Regions from separate parts of the Bacillus sp. 37MA genome, predicted to be linked through region 3. Evidence: riboswitches for the same ligand, from Rfam matches in the RefSeq annotation. Region 3 holds a riboswitch; each other region holds the start of a gene.
What was found. Region 3 has a riboswitch for cyclic di-GMP ahead of A3M5_RS0113420 (hypothetical protein). Riboswitches for the same ligand answer to the same signal wherever they lie in the genome.
Positions count from the first base shown of each region.

Region 1 (5,094 bases), 1.6 Mb from region 3:
GAGTAGCTTACTGAAGGGATATTATAATGAAAATAAAGGAGCTGATCAAGTTGATATTGCTCGAAGCAGTTAAATTTCATGGTTTATTTCGATTGTGGAATGTCCAAGAAAAAGAAGTGACTGAACCCCTTTTCTTTAGTGAGATTTTAAAATGCATCGGTGATAACGATAATGATTGGAACCTTGGTGTTTTTAATTGGTTTCATGAAGATGAGATTAATTTTGAAGATTGGCAAGAACTGACGGTTGATGTTTTGCCAATGGTGATGACTGAGCAAGGATGACTGGCTGAGGCTGGTCTTTTTTGTATCGTTAGCTTAATTGATCAATTTGATCCAATAAAAAAAGTCCCGCCATCAATAACAGATAGGGGGCTTAAAAGTTTCAAATTAAAATAATTATTTATTTGGTTTATCCTTTGTCGGTGGTTCTGTTGGTGTTTCCGCCGGGGGTTTTATCGGTGTCTCCACTGGTGGTTCTGTTGGTGTTTCTTCCGGGGGTTTTATCGGTGTCTCCACTGGTGGTTCTGTTGGTGTTTCTTCCAGTGGTTTTACTGGTGTTTCTTCCGGTGTTTCTGCAAAATCGCTCATATCGATCCTCCTTAACTTTAGTAGTGTTTAGTATGATTAATTGACTCTATCCTTATGTTTTAAACTTATTTTTCAAAAAAAGCCCCTACCGCAAAAAGCGTAACCGTAACCGGGGCATGCTTGTGTTTATTCTAATTCTTCGCTGATCCCAATTTAGCAAATGTATTGCTGTATGTCCTCAGCCCGACAGGGGAGACTATTCCTTACCCCTTTCACATTGGAACAGTCATTTGTTTATTCAATGACTGCTTTTTATTACCCTTACTGAATATAAATTAATCCATTGGAGAGCCTATCCTTTATTAACATTTATAAGGGAGGACTTTCAATGAAAAAAATATTGATTTATATGACAGCCTGCATGACCATGTTTTCACTCGGGGCTTGTATGAATAACCGTGATAATGCTACGGATAATGCCAAAAACGATTCGGTCGAAAATGTTGTGCATGATGATCAAAAAGCAGACAATGGCATGGATAATACTGATCAAACCACTAATGCCAATTTGGATGTGTCAGAAAAGACTGCTGACCGTGTTGAAGAATTAGACGAAGTAAATGGTGCAACAGTACTTGTAACAGATCATAAGGCTTATGCAGCCGTTGATTTAAAAAACGGCACGAAAGTAAATGACGATCTGAAAAATAAAATTGAAGAAAAAGTAAAAGAAGCGGATACTTCTGTTGAAAAAGTGTATGTTTCCGAAGATCCAGATTTCAGCACTCAAATGAAGGATTATGCTGATCGGATAAGGGGCGGTGAACCAGTTGAAGGGTTCTTCGATGAATTTAGTGATGCTGTTCGCAGAGTATTTCCGAATGCCTGACTACAAACCTTATCAATTGTTTCATAAATAACACCCCCGGTCGAAACCGGGGCTATTTGCTATTTTGCTTCTCATACGATGCAACATCGACCACACTTCTTCTCGTGTAACCGGACGTTGCGGATATGTTCCATCGCTAATGCCGTTTTCTTTCACCCATTGTTTTGCTTCTTCAAACCGTGGTGAAGGTGCTGCGTCTTTTTTATATTCCACTTCTGTATCCTCCTTTTCGCTTGATATAGCTTGGCTCGAACCTGACACAACTGTGCTAAGTATGTCTGATTATTAAGCAGATCCATATCAGCCTTATTATCAATAAAAGCCATTTCAAGCAGCAAAGCCGTCGCCTTCGTTCCTTTTAACACTGCTAAATCTGGTCGATTTTTAATTCCTCGATCTTTTACGTTGTACTTATCCAGAACCTTTCTAATTTCGGCGTGAATGATACTGGCTTCTTTATTTTGGGAGTATACAAGTGTTTCATAACCCGTTCCCCCACCTGCATTTAGGTGGATCGAAACAAATATCTTTGCGCCTGAGACGAGACAATCTTATCCTGCGTTTCATTTTGTTTATCAATCTGAGCCATAAGCTTATTCTCCCGCTCTTTTGATTCCGTCATCTGAAATCTCAAAAGCCATACAAAAAAGGGTACAAAATACTCCCTGCGCTCATAACTCTGGTGGTAGTTGAGTTAATTCCAATGGTGTGTCTCCTTACTCTCCTTTATGAAAATCTATATAAAAAGAGCGCCCGAATGGACGCTCGTTGTGTTGCTATTTATTTTTCGTTAATCCACTATTTGTTCCTCAAGGATTCCATATCTGTAAACGTTGATTTATCAGCATTTATATCCATTTCTAAAGAGAAATAAATACTACTGTTGATTAACGATTAATGTCTGTACTAAACTTTTTCAACTTACGCTTTTACCTGCTCTTCATAGCTTAAGGATAATTCAGCATATTTTTTGTAATGATATAATTTCTTTTCTCTGAACTCTTTTCTGATTAGTATATTAATACATCCCCGCTCTAAATACTCATATTTCAGATATCTATGTCTATGCCAACCACTGATCGTGTCTAAAACAAGTTTTGATACCTTTAGTTTACTTTCTTTTCTTTTTTGCTCGTACCATTCAATTGCTTTGCTCTGTTTTGAAGTTAAATAGCCTATATAAATTCTCCGAGCGTTTTTTCTCATATTTCTTTTATTCATTTTGTTTCCCCCATCTAAATCGTACGGAGGCCCGTATTCGGCAACTGGCTGGCTTGGCGTCTACTTTAGCCCCTGTAGTTTTGCGTCCCCACTTTTCAGTAGTTTTGCCCTTTCGTACAATTTCAATTTATTTCTTTTATCATACGACAATTCACATAAAAATATAAGCTAAATTTTATTGAAATTTGTCGATCTTTGTAGAATTTAGCTTAATAATTGTTTTTAAATAGTAGTATGATCATGGGTACTGTATTTATAATTGTAAATTTTCTAGTATTTAACATATAAAACTATCAATAAAAAAAGCACTCGATATGGGCGCTTCTTCCGAATTTCCTCAATTATTTTCTCTTCTTCATGAATATTTATTAATACATACTACTCATCCTTATATTTCCTAGTCACACGACCTTTCTTTGAATAACCTTCTATTTATTACGCAGGCTGTGCAATAGGCGTAATCATCTTGATCATATTTTTATTAACAATGCTGTCACCAATAACAACGACGGAAAGGCGCTGGTCATTGATTTGAGATGAATAGTCAGTAGCTTTGTAATTCTCGACGGTTTCTTTCATTTCTGGTCAGTTACTGAGATAAATCGCCACGTTCGCATTCGGATCAATTTCAGACGGCGTGATTGAGACGATAATGTTTTTATTTAAAACAATGCTACCAATGGCAATGGCCATGAGTTTTGGTTCGTTCAGATTCGACGCAAAAGCTGAAGCTGAAAAGTCTGGAATTGTGGCCGAAATGGAGCTCCCGTCATTTAAAGTGATTGAAAGGTTCATAATGTTGTTTCCTCCTTTTTAAATCAATGAATTTAAGCTATCTCGTAATCCGTTTAATTGCCCATGTGTGGTATTTGTATTGCTTGAAACAGCAGATGGCACAGAAACAGGCAGACTCATTTCCGCTATCGCTGACCGCGCTTGGATAAATTGATAGGCATAAGTATTGCTGTCCTGCTGCACAGTATCCATACCGTACGCACTCAAACCTTTATACACTCTTACTTGATTTCAATATGTTGTTATGCGTCGCTATTGCTTTAGCTGCACCGACAGGTAGTTCGTTATTGATCGCTTCCTTCTCTTTCTTCCTTTTCGTCCGATTCCTCACCAGCTGGTCTAGCTCGATCCACCCTCCATCAATCAATCTGCGAATAAGCCACCACAGACAGATGATTGCGGATATTTCGCTTCAAACAGCTTTCTTTTGAGTGCAAATACAGGTGTTGACACACCTTTTATGTCGATCACTTCAATATGCCCGTCATGATGCAATACTTCAAAATCAGCGATGTATTCAATTTTCCGTTGTGTTGTGCCGCCCTTTTTAAACTTATCCTGTAATAAATATCGGAGAATGAAACAAAGCGTATCGATGCCAATACTACCTACGTACTGTGCAAATTCTTCGAATGTGAAATCGGCGATCTAATTAAGCTTGTTGAAAAAGAAGAAAACGCTAGTGAATAATCACCAATACCCGGACCTGCGTGTTGGGCGTATTAAAAGCAACCTGCGCATATTAATGGAACAACATAAAATGTCTATCAAAGATGTTCATGATGCTACTGGGTTAAGCCGCACAACAATTTCAAAGCTACTTAATGAAACGTCCACAACGATTGCTTTTGAAACAATCTTTAAGCTTTGCCGACTCTTTAATATCAAAATCGGTGATTTACTTTGTTAAGAAGAAGAAAACAACCAATAAGCACCACCGCCTTTATGCAATTTTATATATTTACTAATTTGTATAATTCCAGATTTAAATAGGAACTTTCGTTCTGTATCCTTTAATAAAAGGGAGGACTTTCATATGAAAAACAAATTAGGCCTATCTTTACTTTTTTTGCTTTTAAGCTTTGTTTTGGCAGCATGTAGCGAAGAAGCTACACCTGAAAAAGAAACTGCGGTAGAAACAAAAGAAGAACCAGCTGCAACGAAAACCAGCAGTGAAAACAAAACAATCTTGAACGAAACAGGTACGTTCACACAGATTAAAAAGAGCATGAGCGTTGATCCTGTCACGTCCGGCCCATTCACTGTTTCACTCCCACTCGTATCAACTGTATCCGGTAAACTGGCAGGCGAAGCCGCTACTTATTACGGAACAAATAACTTGCAATTCGTCCAAGTGGAAATGGATATAGCGCATTCAACCGAAGCGACAGACAATCTTTGGCTCAGTTTTGTCAAAATCGTAACGAATACGGGCGAGCAACTTGATCCGGACATCACGTTGTCGAATATGATATCTGGTGATTTTTACGGAAAAGTGAATCATACAGGATCATATGTATATGTTTTGCAAAACTCACAGCCCGAAGATATTGAATGGATACGGGTTTTGATTGATCCACCTCATGATGAAAACAATAATGAGATTGGCGAATCGTTCGACATTCATGTTGATTTTCAATAAGCACCACCACCTTTATG
Region 1 covers NZ_KB889752.1:810,402-815,495, reverse strand. Annotated here, with positions in the region: gene A3M5_RS0104405 (hypothetical protein) at 51-284, shown strand; gene A3M5_RS26365 (hypothetical protein) at 399-590, opposite strand; gene A3M5_RS0104395 (YhcN/YlaJ family sporulation lipoprotein) at 919-1,419, shown strand; gene A3M5_RS25160 (S-layer homology domain-containing protein) at 1,441-1,632, opposite strand; gene A3M5_RS26555 (N-acetylmuramoyl-L-alanine amidase) at 1,572-1,946, opposite strand; gene A3M5_RS0104385 (hypothetical protein) at 2,341-2,640, opposite strand; cyclic di-GMP riboswitch class I at 2,677-2,759, opposite strand; gene A3M5_RS0104380 (hypothetical protein) at 3,226-3,435, opposite strand; gene A3M5_RS25155 (hypothetical protein) at 3,454-3,642, opposite strand; gene A3M5_RS25150 (hypothetical protein) at 3,647-3,802, opposite strand; partial or broken gene A3M5_RS25960 (DUF1064 domain-containing protein) at 3,838-4,008, opposite strand; gene A3M5_RS26550 (helix-turn-helix domain-containing protein) at 4,003-4,125, shown strand; gene A3M5_RS0104365 (helix-turn-helix domain-containing protein) at 4,118-4,345, shown strand; gene A3M5_RS0104360 (hypothetical protein) at 4,472-5,077, shown strand.
Region 1: another riboswitch for cyclic di-GMP. It lies ahead of A3M5_RS0104385 (hypothetical protein); the one in region 3 lies ahead of A3M5_RS0113420 (hypothetical protein).

Region 2 (5,094 bases), 740 kb from region 3:
CAGGAGGCGGCCCGGCCGGATTAAGTGCCGCCCTTGTTTTAGGTAGATCTTTGAAAAATGTGACAGTCATTGATGATGGAAGACCAAGAAACTATGTAACGGCTGCTTCACACGGTTTTCTAACTAGAGATGGGATAAAACCATCAGAACTTAGAAAAATTGCGCATGAACAGCTAACAAAGTATCAAAATGTTAAATTTACAGAAGATTTCATCGAAAAAGTCGAGAAAAAAAACAATGTTTTCATCACAACAACAAAAAGCGGAAAAACAATGGTAAGCAAAAAGATCGTTTTCGGCACCGGTATGAAAGATCATTTACCGGCCATTGATGGGCTCCAAGAGGTATACGGAAAAACGGTTTTTCACTGTCCTTACTGTGACGGCTGGGAACGAAGAGATGAGCCTTTAGCTGTATTTGGAAACGGAAAAGGTCTATTGCCTTTTATAAAACTCATTTACAACTGGAGTGAAGATTTAATCGCTTTTACAAATGGAACAGCTGATATAACGAAAGAAGAAAAACAAGAACTCATTCAACATAACATTCCGCTGATCGAATCCCCCATCATCGAATTCCAATCAACAAAAGGAAATCTAGAAAGAATTATCTTGCAAAATGGGGATGCAGTCCGTCGTAAAGGCGGATTTTGGGTAACGACCAATGAGCAGCAGGCTTCCATGATTCCTGCGCTTCTTGGTGTTCCTTTAAATGAGAATGGTGAGTATGAAACAGGTGATCATGGCCAAACAAATATTAAAGGACTCTCTATTGTCGGAGATGCTAAAAATTCATTCACAAGCTTGATCGGGGCGGCGGAACAGGGATATGAAATAGGCGTTAAAATAAACGGTGAATTGGCCGAAGAAAAGTGGGCTGACAAATTACTATGAAGGTACTCTATAAGAATTTCAAATAAATAAAGAGCTACGGATCGCAGCTCTTTATTTTTCAGTTAACGCCGTTTAACTTTATGCATTACGATGTAAAGTATAAAACAAATACATAAAGTGACACAAGAAAACAAAATGGCTAAACTGGCAAAAGCCATTGTATACGCATGATAGCTTGTAAGGGTAGAAATCATTTTACTGCTGTCAAAATGGAAAAAAGCTCCGAGTAAATTGAACGTTAGCAATACAATGAATACGGAAGAAATTCCCGTTGCGGCCCCTTTTATATCTTCTTTGCTTAAAGCGATATGTGTCGATATGCTTATCGCAAAGAAAATAAATAGCCAGAATAACGGATTCACGATATTTCCTATGGTGAACAAGCTTTGAAACAATACACCCGAAGATAGTAACACACTCTTCACCATATCGAGGCTTATTTGTTCTGGCTGAACTTGATTTTCTAAATAAGCTGTATAGAGGCGATAGGATTCAGGAACGAAACAATACATAAGAATTATTAAGGACACTACGCCTGAAATAAAAGGACCGATCCCGATAAAAAAGTTGCCTATTTTCTGATACAGACTTCTCGGGTTGTAGCTATGCTCCACAAAACCTAAATAATGTATATCCCCTCTAGTTGGAACCCATTGCACCTTTTTAATCCGATGTCTAAATAGCAGGCACATGATGACATGTCCGAATTCATGGATAGGTGTGCCGATCCAGGCCGTTACTAAATAGCCTTTCTTATTAAACGTTCGGTATAAATACGTAACCGATTGTTTTTGTAAAAAATCCAGCATAAATCCAATTACGAAAATAAATCCCATTAAAGAAACTAATTGTAAAACTGTATTAAAAATAATGGTAAAAAAAGAAGAAGCCATTTAGTTCTTTTCATCTCCCCGCATTGATCAAAACATATCGAAGCACTATTCATTTTACTCGTTTTCAACGAATAAAAATACTTTCTTGAAACTTCTACATTCAAGAAAGTGTAGATCTTGCTCTCTCTTTTTCCACCATCCTGCCCGTGCCGCCACAAGAAATCTGTCGACAGTATCTGCCATTCAGTCCGTCATTGTGTCTGTATTTCCTCCGCTTTGAGAAGTCCGTCCGACTAATTGATCCATGCTGAATTCAAAAATCTCCCACCAAATGCTGCAAATGAGCGAATAAAATGAACGTACGTCTCATCTTTTCACCCTACTAAAATGGAATGGTTCACTATGATCACTGAACGTTTTCATTTGCTGCTTTATTCATTTTCATGGATCTAGTTCACCCGCTAAATGCATATAGATGATGAATAAATAGATGTCTAAGGGTGATAAGATGGTCCTTTTTATTGAAAAAGCACTTCTCTTCATGATTGTATTGAGACTCATTTCAGGTAGTATCGAGATAACTGCTGCGATGTTGATGCTTAAATTGAATGATTTAGAAAAAGCTTTTTACATCAACAGTTTACTTGCCTTAGTCGGTCCTTTTATTTTGATCGTCACGACCGGAATAGGCATAGCGGGCCTCGCAGAAAAAATCCCTTTAACAAAAAGCATCTGTCTCATAAGCGGGATTTTACTCATTCTTTTCAGTTTAAAATCTAAATGAGCGGCGGATCAGTCAATATTACTGTTCTGTCCTTTTTATTATACAATTGCTTCTTTAGATTTCATCTGAATAAGAACGAGCGCCCTTTCATACATTTAACTTGAATGGGGGATAGTATCATTATTTTAAGATTAAAAATTCAGATAAAGGCAAACTAATCGAAAGGTTAGGACGCAAAGTTACAGGTCTAAGGCCAAGTGGCTATGACGGCTGGGCCGCCTCATAAACGGGGGGATCGGAATGGAAGTTGCAATGCAAGTAACGAATATGAATGCGAAAGTCATTTTGACCATCCTCATCGTATTGTTGTTATTCCTCTTGTATTTATTAGCCTGTAAATGGAAAAAATTTAAACTGTTTTTCATTCTCACGGCTGTCCTCTGTAACTCCGCGTACATTTTATGGCGAGGTTTAGAAACCATTCCAATGTTCAGTACCTTAACCATCATCCTTGGCGTTGTTTTATTTTTATCTGAATTTGTTGATTTTTTTCAGTCCAACGTTTTTCGTTTAACATTTTTAAAGGAGTATAAAATTCAGTTTAAAAGCATGGACTTATTTCGCACTTCCCCTACTGTTGATGTATTTATCGCTACGTATAATGAGCCAGCCGATGTACTCAAAAAAACCGTTGCGGGCTGTAAGTCGTTAAAGTATCCCGCTTCGAAATTATCCATCTATATTTGTGATGATGGGAACAGAGAAGAAATTAAATTGCTTGCCGAAGAGTTTGATGTAGGCTACATCACCCGTGAATCCAATGAACATGCAAAAGCCGGCAATTTAAATAATGCTTTTAACAAAACAAACGGGGAATTTGTCATGCTGCTGGATGCGGATATGATTCCGAAAAGTTATTTTTTACGAAGAACGATGGGGTATTTCACCAAGAAAAATGTCGGATTTGTCCAAACGCCGCAAGTATTTTATAACTCCGATCCTTTTCAAAATAACTTGCGATACTTTAAAGAAATACCGAATGAGCAAGATTTCTTTATGCGTTTTGTTGAAGCTGGCCGGGCTGCTTTTAACGTCGTGCTGCATGTTGGAACAAATGCGGTGTTCCGAAGAAGTACAGTCGAAGATATTGGCGGTTTTCCAACCGGAAGTATAACAGAAGATTTGGCGACAGGCATTATCATTCAAGCAAAAGGCTATGAAACGGTCTTCGTCAATGAACCGTTAGTGTTCGGAATGAGTGTCGATACGTTTGGTGATTTAGTGAAGCAGCGAAAACGGTGGGCACGAGGCAATATTCAAGTGATGAAAAAATGGGGTCCTACAAAACTAAAAGGACTAAACGTATCACAGCGCCTTATTTATTTCAGTGGCATCCTCTATTGGTTTTGTGGTCTTCAAAAGCTTATGTTTATCATCGCACCGATTATATTTCTGCTAACGGGCATTCCGTTCGTTTCAACAAATGTTTATGATTTACTTTTATTTGCAGGTCCCTCTCTTATCGCATCATTCTTGATTTTTAAGCTGCTCTCTCAAAACCATCGAACGATGTACTGGGCGAATATATATGAAGTATCGTTAGCACCTTATCTCGCTAAAGCCGCTTTCGCTGAATTTTTCTTGAAAAGACAGCTCGATTTTAATGTTACGTCAAAAGAGAAAAAGACCGATTCCAAATACTTTCACTTTACGCTCGCTCTACCTCACATCATCCTATTCATTCTGTCCATCTCAGCGATCATCTTCGGTTTATATAAGATGTATTACAATATGTATTCCTATTCCTCTATCGTTGTAAATTTAATTTGGTGCTGCTACAACATTAGTAGTATCTTTGTCAGTATTCTTGTCTGCATGGAACGACCAAAACCGGATGGTGAAGAAAACATTACATTCACCAATTCTCACGTTTGGTTATCCAACTTGTCTGAAAAAAGTCATTCGACCTTTAATATCTACCAAATGTCGATCAATCAAATTATTTTGTACAAAAATGATTATCTTGTGAATGATTCATATAAACTAGGCGATCTGGTCGAGCTTTCCAATCCAGAGCTGTCAGGAGTTGGCGGCGTTATTCAAGACATATATGAAAAAGATAACAAATTATTTTTCAAAATCGTTTTCAATGAACTGGAGAAAAATGAATTTATAAAAGTCATTCAATATGTTTTTGAAAACTCAAGAGGCTACACAATAGTTGATAAAGAACTTATCAGCAAGTATTAGTTTAATTAGTGTGCCTTGTTGCCCACTATCTTATATAGACAGCGGGCAACAAGGCATATAGATTGAAAGGAGCATTCATGAAAATAAAAAAAGCGATTATTCCCGCGGCCGGGTTAGGTACAAGATTCCTGCCCGTAACGAAAGCACAGCCGAAAGAAATGTTGCCGATCGTTGATAAACCGGCTATTCAATATATTGTTGAAGAAGCAGTTCAATCTGGAATCGAAAATATTATTATCGTGACTGGACGGAATAAACGCTCTATTGAAGACCATTTCGATAAGTCAATTGAACTAGAACAGGCGCTTATTGAAAAAGAAAAATTTGACCTTTTGAAAGAGTTAAAAGAAGTTTCCAACATAGCAAATATTCACTATATTAGACAAAAAGAACC
Region 2 covers NZ_KB889752.1:1,662,042-1,667,135, forward strand. Annotated here, with positions in the region: gene A3M5_RS0109375 (NAD(P)/FAD-dependent oxidoreductase) at 1-893, shown strand, start outside; gene A3M5_RS0109380 (hypothetical protein) at 956-1,786, opposite strand; gene A3M5_RS26835 (DUF2238 domain-containing protein) at 1,970-2,068, opposite strand; gene A3M5_RS0109390 (YqhV family protein) at 2,235-2,510, shown strand; cyclic di-GMP riboswitch class I at 2,649-2,733, shown strand; gene A3M5_RS22775 (glycosyltransferase family 2 protein) at 2,751-4,700, shown strand; gene galU (UTP--glucose-1-phosphate uridylyltransferase GalU) at 4,778-5,094, shown strand, end outside.
Region 2: another riboswitch for cyclic di-GMP. It lies ahead of A3M5_RS22775 (glycosyltransferase family 2 protein); the one in region 3 lies ahead of A3M5_RS0113420 (hypothetical protein).

Region 3 (5,094 bases):
TGCCAAATTGCTGACGCAAAATTCGATGATTGGTTTCATACTATAAGTTCACCTCTTCTGTTTCATTGTACTACCAAATTCATTTTGAAAAAAGCCACAAGTTTCCTCTGTGCCGGTTGTATAATAATGCTGTTTTGGTTATACTTGGTGTGAATAAACGAACAGGCTTATATACATATAATATTGAATAAAGGGGTCGTACCTATGAGAAATTTAGTTTTGCTAGGGGGAGGCTATGGAAACATGCGTGTGCTTCTCAGGCTGCTTCCGAACCATTTGCCCGACGATGTCACAATTACACTCGTGGACAGAGTGCCATACCACTGTTTAAAAACGGAATATTATGCGCTTGCGGCTGGAACTGCATCTGATCATGAAGTGCGTGTGTCATTTCCAGAACACGAAAAATTAAAGCTTATTTATGATGAAATTGCAGCAATTGATGTCGACAAAAAAGAAATTGTATTAGAAACGAACGGTGCACTTGCCTACGATGATCTTATTGTTGGTCTAGGCTGTGAAGATAAATTTCATAACGTGCCAGGTGCTGCCGAGCATACACACAGCATTCAAACCATTCATAAATCGCGTCAAACGTACCAAACACTCAATAACATGCCTGCAGGCTCCAAAGTCGGCATTGTCGGCGCTGGCCTTTCCGGTATCGAACTGGCAAGTGAGCTGCGTGAAAGCCGCCCAGATCTTGACATTAAACTCTTTGACCGTGGACCGCGCATTTTGAAAGACTTCCCGCAAAGACTGAGCCGCTACATTGAAAAATGGTTTACCGATCACGGTGTTGATGTCATTAGCGATGCAAATATTACGCGTGTGGAGCCGAATCGCCTTTACAATCATGAAGATGTATACCCGATGGATGCGATCGTCTGGACAGCGGGTATTCAACCTAGCCATGTCGTACGTGAAATGAATGTTGAAAAAGACCGATCCGACCGTGTTATATTGACTTCCCATCATAATGTGCCGGGCAATGAACACGTTTATGTTGTAGGTGACTGTGCAAGCTTGCCGCATGCACCAAGCGCACAGCTGGCTGAGGAACAAGCTGAGCAAATCGTCGACGTTTTACAGAAACGTTGGAAAGGTGAACCGCTTCCTGAAAAAATGCCAGAAATGAAACTAAAAGGCGTACTTGGTTCACTCGGCAAAAAGCAAGGCTTTGGGTTTGTAGCGGATCGCGCCATTACAGGGCGTGTCGCACGATTCTTGAAGTCTGGTGTATTATGGATGTATAAATATCATAATGGATGAGGAATAATCTTAGGTAAGATTAATCTGAAAACACTGGTATATCAATGTTTCTGAAAAAGCACTCCTCAAAATAAATAAAAACCCGTCAAAAAACGGGCAGGGAAATGGCGGGGGAACCCGCCGTTTTTTATTTACTAAAAATTTTTTCTTCTATCTGGTACTACTTCGTCCATTGTTGCAGGAAATAAAAGGTTATCATCGTACTCTATAGTGACCCATCCATCCCCTTGATTCTTTTTTAATCACCCTTCGATAAAAGGAGGTACTAACCTTCTCTTTATTCTTTTCTATCACTACTTTAGCTATCCTCTTCACCATTTTCTCTTCCCTTAATCATGTATTTCAACAAAGGGAATCCTGTTCCTTCAAAACAATACACTGCCTTAAAAATAGCACCTGTATCCTTTTATTTTTTACTTGCTCAATATATACGGCATCTGTACGACAAAAAAGGGTACTCACGGAATATTCACTCTTTTCTACACGCTCAAAACTTTACTATTAGCGTCCCATTTTTATTGTTCTCCCCTTCTACCTTCGTAAATGGATTGGAGTCGGCTTTCTGCTTCTTGAGAATCCATCGATAAACCAGTCAAAAATGCTAACATGTTATCTTCTTCTGAAAGTTTTCTTATCGAACGGAAGATATTGGGTTTCTGCTCTTTTATTAATGTTATTACTTCAATAGTAGGTAACACTCTTTCTTGAACATTTATCCTTAAAAAAGAGCGCAAAAACCGCACAAATACTGATGTCGAATCAAAGTCATCGGGATAGTTTTGCAATAATAAAAAAAACTTTTCAACGTTCATTTTTAATTCATTTGTTTCTCCCCGCATTTTTCACCCACCTTAAACAGTTATTGGTCCAAATACGGAGTTAAAGCCCTATTTGGCAACCTGGCTGTCATAGTCCATAAGAATGTTAGACCCGTAGTTTTGCGTCCTTACCTTTCGATAAGTTTGCCTTTTTCATTAAGAATTTATATACATTAAATCATGTCGAATAATGTCGCGTCAACAAAATCGATTTGCTTCATTTCACAGGAGGTCGGTCGGTTCATTTAACGAAGAATCCACCAGACGCTACTCAATTTATGAGAGAGATATATGCCAAAGATACTCTTCCAGCTATTTTTGCTTGTTCTAAATTCAATTTACTAATACTGCTTTCATCGCTCTCAATGACCGTAAAGATTGTTTGTATTCGTAAATAAGTATCCGCATATCGGTTCTGGTGCAAACATAGTATAATTTTTAACACTATATGTTAATAAAGTGCATACTTTGTTTTTGGAACATTAGATTATATAATGAGCATAGTATCAATTTAATCAAAAACTACATAAATAGGAGTGTCACACATGACTAAAGTATTGAGCGAAACACCAGGAATTCAAGTATTTAAAGCAGCAGATTTAGAAAAAACGTTTCCAAAACTAGATGTATCTACCATTATTAGCCAACCAGGAGTGAACAGCCAAATTGTTGACGTACCGGTAGCAGAAACACCAAATCCACTTACACTCGGCTTCTTTTCTATGCAGCCTGGCGAATCATTTGAATTCTTATATGAAGTTGTAGAATATAAAGTTGTTACAAAAGGTAAATTTGTTTTGCGTGACCTACAAGGCAACAGATATGAAGCAGAAGCAGGAGATGTCGTCCTTTTCACACCTAATGTACCCGTTATTTTTGATGGTGAAAGTGATGGAGAAGCGATCTACACAGCACACCGTCCGGCTGACGCTTCATTTATGTAAGAAGTAAAGAGGCGCTTAAAAATAGAAGCAATCGGTGAATCACCGATTGCTTCTATTTATTTTGTGTTTTTCTTTTTAGCCGCGTCCTCCAGTTTGCTTTTTGGCTCTTTAGCGAATTTCTGTAGGTTTGGAATACAGTTTGATTTAAAGTATCGTACGAAGCCTTATTTTGCAACAAATGAAAAGAAACCATTTTGAATAAAGATTGATCAAAATGGTTTCCATTGAGAGCGTAAAATATCTGGTTCTGGTGCAAAAAATTCAATTGCTACATATATACTTATTCTAGATAGGAAAAGAGGGTCATGAACACTTGACCTTAATTTTTGTGCCCAGATAAGTATAGACAGTTCAGTTATAGTATGATATTGAAAGATTCATACAGATTCCACTTAGGAAACTTTTCGTTTCTTTATACCTTCCCCAATTATTTATACTAGAACCCTTCTACCTTATTTAATTGTTACTGATAGACAGGGAATAGGATGGAGAAGCATGCTCCTTTATTTACTTCACTTGTTACTCGGATCTGTCCATTCATGCCTTTTATAAGACTAAAGGAAACCATCATTCCGAGTCCCGTTCCTTTTTCATTTCCCTTTGTTGAAAAATAAGGCTCGCCAAGACGGCTTAATTGTTGTGGTGTCATTCCTATACCTGTATCCTGTATGTCAATTTGGACATTGAACTCATTTGAGAGTAAGTTCAGCTGCAGTTTCCCACCATTCGGCATTGCTTCTATTCCATTTTTCAGTATGTTAATTAAACCTTGTTGTAATTTACTTCTTTCACCTAAGATGAAATAATTGGCCTGTTTGTTAAACGTGAAGCTAATGTGAACGGCATTCATGTTAGCCAACGGAGTAATGATTTGGATCGTAGACTGGATTTCTTCCAACACGTTTACTTTCTCCACTGTTATAGGTGCCGGTTTAGCAAACGTTAAATAATCATTGATAATTTCTGTTGCCCGGTCAATCTCTTTTAGAGCGATATCTAGGAAATGTCCTCCATTTTCCAACGATGGATCTTCATGTAGCAGCTGCATAAACCCCCTCGCTGCCGTTAACGGGTTCCTTACTTCATGAGACATGCTAGCTGCGAGATGGCTGACAATCTCTAATTTTTCAGATTTTCGTAAGAGCTCTTCTGTTCTTTTTCTTTCGGTGATCTCCTCGTAAATGCCAAAAACACCAATCACATCTTCAGCAGCCCAAACTGGTACAAACGTAACCGTATAGTCGAAAGAAGAGTGTGCCTCTACTTCAATCGTCGTTTCAAAACTTTGAGGCTTCCCTTGAAGCGCTTTTTCAAAATAGTGGGTTGGGTACGATTTTTTCAATTGAGTCAGCAGCCGTTCTTCCCACTCATCTGTACGATTTGTTTTAGCACGGTTTACCTGCAAACTATTTCCCTCTACATCAAATAAAACAATCGTATCCGGATGGTTTTCAAAAAGAGAACGATACCGCTGTTCACTTTCTATGAGCATCTTTTTTGTTTTTTCTAATTGGCGCGTTCGATTTCCTACGATTTCTTCCAAATGACTATTTAAATAAGAGAGTTCTTCATTCTTTAAAGATAATTGAGCCGTTCTTTCCTTCACTTTATCTTCCAATGTTTCATTTATATTTTTAATGTTTCGTAATATCGTATCATTTTCATGAAGAATAATGGCATGTCTGATCATATTAAAGATCAATATGACGATCACACCAATAAATATAGTCAGTAATTCATTTTTTTGAAAAAAAGCGATGACAATCAAAACAATGACACTTATATAAGGGATAATCAGTCGACTCATTTTCAAAATGCTCTGTTCTTTAATGGTGTTCTCTCTGTAGTTATTCGCTGCTCCTTTTTCAAAAAAGCTGGATAATCCGATGATTAATAAAGCTATACTCCATAACGGTTCTATTAGTGTAAATGGTTCTAGTCTATTAAATATAGATAGATACAGCCAAATAGAATCAGCAATGATGTATAGCATCATGGCGCTTAATTGTAGTGTAAATACTTTGAAAGGAAAAAATTTTTGATAAGATAAATAAACAAAA
Region 3 covers NZ_KB889752.1:2,406,446-2,411,539, forward strand. Annotated here, with positions in the region: gene A3M5_RS0113410 (YuzB family protein) at 1-39, opposite strand, end outside; gene A3M5_RS0113415 (NAD(P)/FAD-dependent oxidoreductase) at 205-1,272, shown strand; gene A3M5_RS0113420 (hypothetical protein) at 1,788-2,111, opposite strand; cyclic di-GMP riboswitch class I at 2,163-2,249, opposite strand; gene A3M5_RS0113425 (cupin domain-containing protein) at 2,636-3,034, shown strand; gene A3M5_RS26860 (hypothetical protein) at 3,091-3,168, opposite strand; gene A3M5_RS23810 (ATP-binding protein) at 3,498-5,094, opposite strand, start outside.

Region 4 (5,094 bases), 2.2 Mb from region 3:
GATTAAGCGGTATTAGGTATGATTCAATATACATATTAAATTGATGATTGCTACTATACTCCCGAAATGAATGTTTGTAAAGAAAAAAATAGATTTCTTTAATTGAAATATATGAACGCAATATTTATGTATATATAATTTTGAATCTCAGGCCTGATATTGAAATTGACAGAACTTACATATTTAATAATTTTTCCATCTCTTCAACTGGTATAGGTAGACTAAAAAGGTAGCCTTGACCTATTTGACATTTTAAATCTTTTAGAACTATTCTCTGTTCTTCGCTTTCAATTCCTTCTGCTACAAGTTTAATGTTTAAATTTTTCCCCATTTCGATCATTGTTTTCACCAATGCACTGGTATTTGAATTCGTTAACATATCGTTAATAAATGTTCGATCAATTTTGATCACGTCAATTGGCAAATGATTAAGAACACTCAATGACGAATAACCTGTTCCAAAATCATCAATTGCTATGTTTACCCCTATCTTTTTTAGTTTATTTATGATGATCCTAGTTTCCATTAAATTTTGCATGAGACTTTCTGTAATTTCTAATTCGAGAAACTCTGGCTGTAACCCTGTTTCTTGTAAAACTTGTTTTACATACTCAAGAAAATCACGACTCCTAAGTTGATAAGTAGATACGTTAACAGCTACTTTAATAGGAGGATAACCCTCCACTTGCCACGTTTTATTTTGTTTACAAGCTGCTCGTAGAACCCATTCCCCTATCGGAATGATAAGACCCGTTTCTTCTGCTATTGGAATAAACTCATTCGGGGAAACTTTTCCTAGTTCGGGGTGGTCCCATCTTAAAAGAGCTTCTATTCCAACCATTTCACTTGTTTTTAAATCAATTTGCGGTTGATAATGTAAATACAGTTCACTTTCTTCAATGGCACGTCTCAGCCCTTCTTCCAACATCATTTTTCGATTTACAGTATCACTAACTACACGATAAAATTGATAGTTGTTCTTGCCACGTTCTTTTGCTAAATACATGGCTTTATCTGCACTTTTAATGATGTCTACCTGATTTTGACCATCGTTAGGGAATATACTAATTCCAATACTCGTCGTTGTAAAAAATTCTTTATTGTTTAAGGTAAATGGTGGAACAAACTCATCAATAATTCGTTGTGCTACTTGCGCCACACTATCTTTATCAATATCTTCAAGTAGAATGATGAATTCATCGCCTCCTTGTCGTGCCACAATATCATCTTCTCTTACACTACGTCTTAACCTTTTGGAAACCTCTATTAGAAGAAGGTCGCCCGTGTGATGCCCCATTGTATCATTTACGATCTTAAATCGATCTAGATCTAAAAACATGATGGCTAGTTCCTTGTTATTTTGCTTACATCGCTCAATTGTTTCGTCAAGACATTCATTAAGCATATAACGGTTCGGTAAACCTGTTAAGTTGTCATATTTAGCCATTTTATTTACTTTATTAAGAGCATTTTGCAACTCTTGTGTTTTATTTTCTACTTGTTTTTCTAAACTTTTTGAAAGAGCATTAAGTTCCTCTAATGCTGTTTCTTTCTGGAACAGTACGATAACCTGTCTAGTAATCACCATAAATATAACAATAAAAAAAGCATACTCTATAAAAACAAAATGATCAAAAGAGTAACAAAACATATAGATTAGAAATGACAAGAGCAATATATACGAAAGAATATCATGGTGCTTAATCTTAGTAAAATATCCCTCTTCATGTATTGATGATTTTTTAATATGTAAAATGTATAGACCAGCAGCCCCTTTTAGTAGCAACGTCAAGTTCCAAAGAGGATTAATCCAACCTCCAATTATGTACGACCCATTGAGAGATTGATAAACATAAATAAAATCAGCAATTATCTGAAAAGTAAAGCCAATTGAAATAAAAGTAAAAATCGTTTTTCTAACATTATTTCTGGTAGTAAAATACAATAAAATAGTAACAAATAGCAACGTAAGGTCAATCACCGGATAGGCAATACCAATTGCATCGGTTAAGAAGTTACCACTTAAATTAAGGAAAACGTTAGATAAAAGCAATTCCCAGATTAAAGAAATTATTACAATCATAAAAATGCTAATATCAAATATGAACCGAGTAATTTCAGTTTTCTTTAAAACTAATTTCAGTTTATAGATTAGAGCAATGATCCAAATCAAATACGCGAGAATCCATAAATAATCATCAAATCCAGGATAAGGAGCGTTTGTTCGCAAAAGTAGATGATAATAACCCGAAATAAGCCAAGCTACACCATAAGGAACCATACCTATTCCTATCAATAGCCAGAAATTACTTTCCTTGTCCTTTTCTTTTTTTAATGAATCATAAGTTTGATACACCCAAATAAAGCTCACTGATACTCCTATAAGTTGCAGAACGAACACGCCTGTTTCTCTGATAATTTCATCGTTTTGAAAGAAATAAATCCAAATATAAGATAACATGATAATGGCTATTATAAAAACCATCACAGGTTGTCGTAGTAATGTAGTCACTTTTTCATACCTCCATATTAAAGGCTATCCCTGAAGGCATAGCTAGACAAATCTCTTTTCTTAAGAATATCAATGAAGAAAAAGAACAATTGGGTTTTGATAAAACAAGATTTAGATCCGTGTACACTTCTTCGTCTTATTAAAAAGATCGTCAATTTAAAATTTGTTTAAGTCTTCCATTACCTTGTTAATTTCAACTACAAAAAACCCACCAAAAAGATTGGTGGGCGCATACAAATAAGGGATATAATCACAAAAAAATGTAAATCGTTCCTTTTTAAATATCTCCAATTCTTTTCGGTAACCCGGCGATCATAGCTTTTAACGGCCTTAGACCCGTAGCTTTGCGTCCTTACCTTTCGATAAGTTTGCCGTTATCGTAGAATTTCCTATTTATAACGTGAAAATAGGAATAATCGTTCTCTTATGTCCCGATTATATTCATTTTTACATAGAGATGCAACTTGATTTTTTTATATAGTTTTTCCTTTAGTGTCGATCTAACTATATACATAATAATCTTATATTCAATACCAAAACCAGTATAATCTACTTTTCTCAGAAGTATTCTTACTACCTACGAGTTTATGGACAAACCTTTCAGGAGTGATAAAGGACATTGGGGAAAACCGAACTGTAGACATAAATTAAAAACCTGCTCGAAAACTTAGTTGAAACAGATCACACATCTTTGAAAAGCGTTGTATTAGGTTCTTTTACTTGAAGAGAAACAAATCGATTGGCCAGTGGAACTTAAAATAATCCATTATTTTCACATGCACCTCGCTTAAGGTTCAACATAAGTTGATATATAGTACCACTACTAGCAAAAAATTTTTAGGAATAGGGGATACTTGATGAGCCATAACTATCTAGATTTATTAGCCTATTTTGGAATTGGTGGAGCGCATCCTGGTGGTTTTCCTTTAACACAACTTCTATTGCAAGATGAAATCATCCATCCATGCAGTTCAGTTTTAGATATTGGCTGTGGAACTGGACAAACAGCAGCTTTTCTAAATCAAAAATATGGTTGTCAAGTGACAGCCGTAGATAATCACCCCATTATGCTTGAAAAAGCAAGAGAACGCTTCAAGAATCAAGAGTCAACAGTACAAGTGATCGAAGGAGATGCACAAAAATTACATTTTAAAGACAATAGTTTTGATTTCATTATAGCGGAATCCGTTATTACGTTTACTACTATTTCTAAGACGTTAAATGAACTATTCAGATTATTAAAAAGGGATGGGCGTATGATCCTTATTGAAATGACAGCGGAAGAGCCACTATCAAGAAAAGTACAAAAAAAAGTGCGCACCCTATACGGCATACACGAAGTTTTGAGTGAAGAGGAGTGGAAAGTGAAACTGCAACAGATCGGATTTACACATATCGACATGATAACCCCCTCTTCTGAACTCATCCAAACGGAAATTACCGATATGAACCCATCGAAGAATCTTAGCGATGAATGGTATGATTTATGGGATAATCACCACTCTTTTATACATCAATCCACTGTCCCTCTTGGCTTTCGTGTGTTTCGTTGTGGCTTCAAATAATTTTTTTATTTCTTCCTAACTAGTCACTTATACGGAAACTTAGATCCAGCGATCAACTCTTCAGACGTTTTGGCATACAATTCGTTATTCTTAAAAGGACCGTGAAGCATTTGATAAGAATCCACGATTTGAAACCCTATATAATACCCAATCCATTTCGGAAGTTGTCGATTATTACCATATAAAAAAAGATCGTGTTTTTCCTTCCCCATCGTAGTCAATGACGGAACAAAGTGGCGCTTCCACAATCCCACGATCTCTTCAAATGAATAAAGATGGGCCCATGGGGCTAACCACTTTTCTCCATATAATTCTTTAACAGCAAACTCCCCGAGCCCTTCAATAATAAGCGAATCTTTTAAAGTGAGCTTTTCATTCTCTACATTTAAGTAGGCTAACCGGCACACATGGTTATATTCATGAGCGAATATAGCTTTTATTTCTTCTTTTACTAGATCAGGGGATAAAAATAAAAAGATTGCCCCCATAACGGTTACCCCGTTTTTTTTAATCCTATTTTTACTCGCTGAAAGGCGAGCATTTTTAATTGGAAAAATAAAGATCGGAGCCTCTGGTCCATTCCATTTCTTTTTTAATCGCTTATATTCCTGATTCACTAGTCTCCATGCATTATTTTTTTCCATTTTCTGAACGGTCGTTACAATCTCTTTCCATTCCTCTGGTTCAAATAATCCTTGTTCTAGCAAGTGATAATGCAGTTCTTCAGCGCTTATTTTAGGAAACCAGTCTTCTAGTGGATGGCATAAAGTCTCACATTGAATAAAGTAGGGCTCTCTTGATTGTTGTTCTTTGCATGCTTTCACGAACGTATTCAGCCATGTTTGAGTCTCTATAACGGACAAGTGTCTCCCCCTTTTTACGCATACATACTTTCTTATTTATATGATCCTTGGTGTTTCATTATTAAAGGAAAACACTATTTTCACTTAAATAAATATAATGCGTATATGGAGACAAGTGTCTATGACAAAATCTCATTTTCTACATACGTTAATA
Region 4 covers NZ_KB889752.1:241,454-246,547, reverse strand. Annotated here, with positions in the region: cyclic di-AMP (ydaO/yuaA leader) riboswitch at 1-19, opposite strand, end outside; gene A3M5_RS23555 (putative bifunctional diguanylate cyclase/phosphodiesterase) at 176-2,512, opposite strand; cyclic di-GMP riboswitch class I at 2,809-2,895, opposite strand; gene A3M5_RS0101360 (class I SAM-dependent methyltransferase) at 3,370-4,077, shown strand; gene A3M5_RS0101355 (DUF2268 domain-containing putative Zn-dependent protease) at 4,101-4,940, opposite strand.
Region 4: another riboswitch for cyclic di-GMP. It lies ahead of A3M5_RS23555 (putative bifunctional diguanylate cyclase/phosphodiesterase); the one in region 3 lies ahead of A3M5_RS0113420 (hypothetical protein).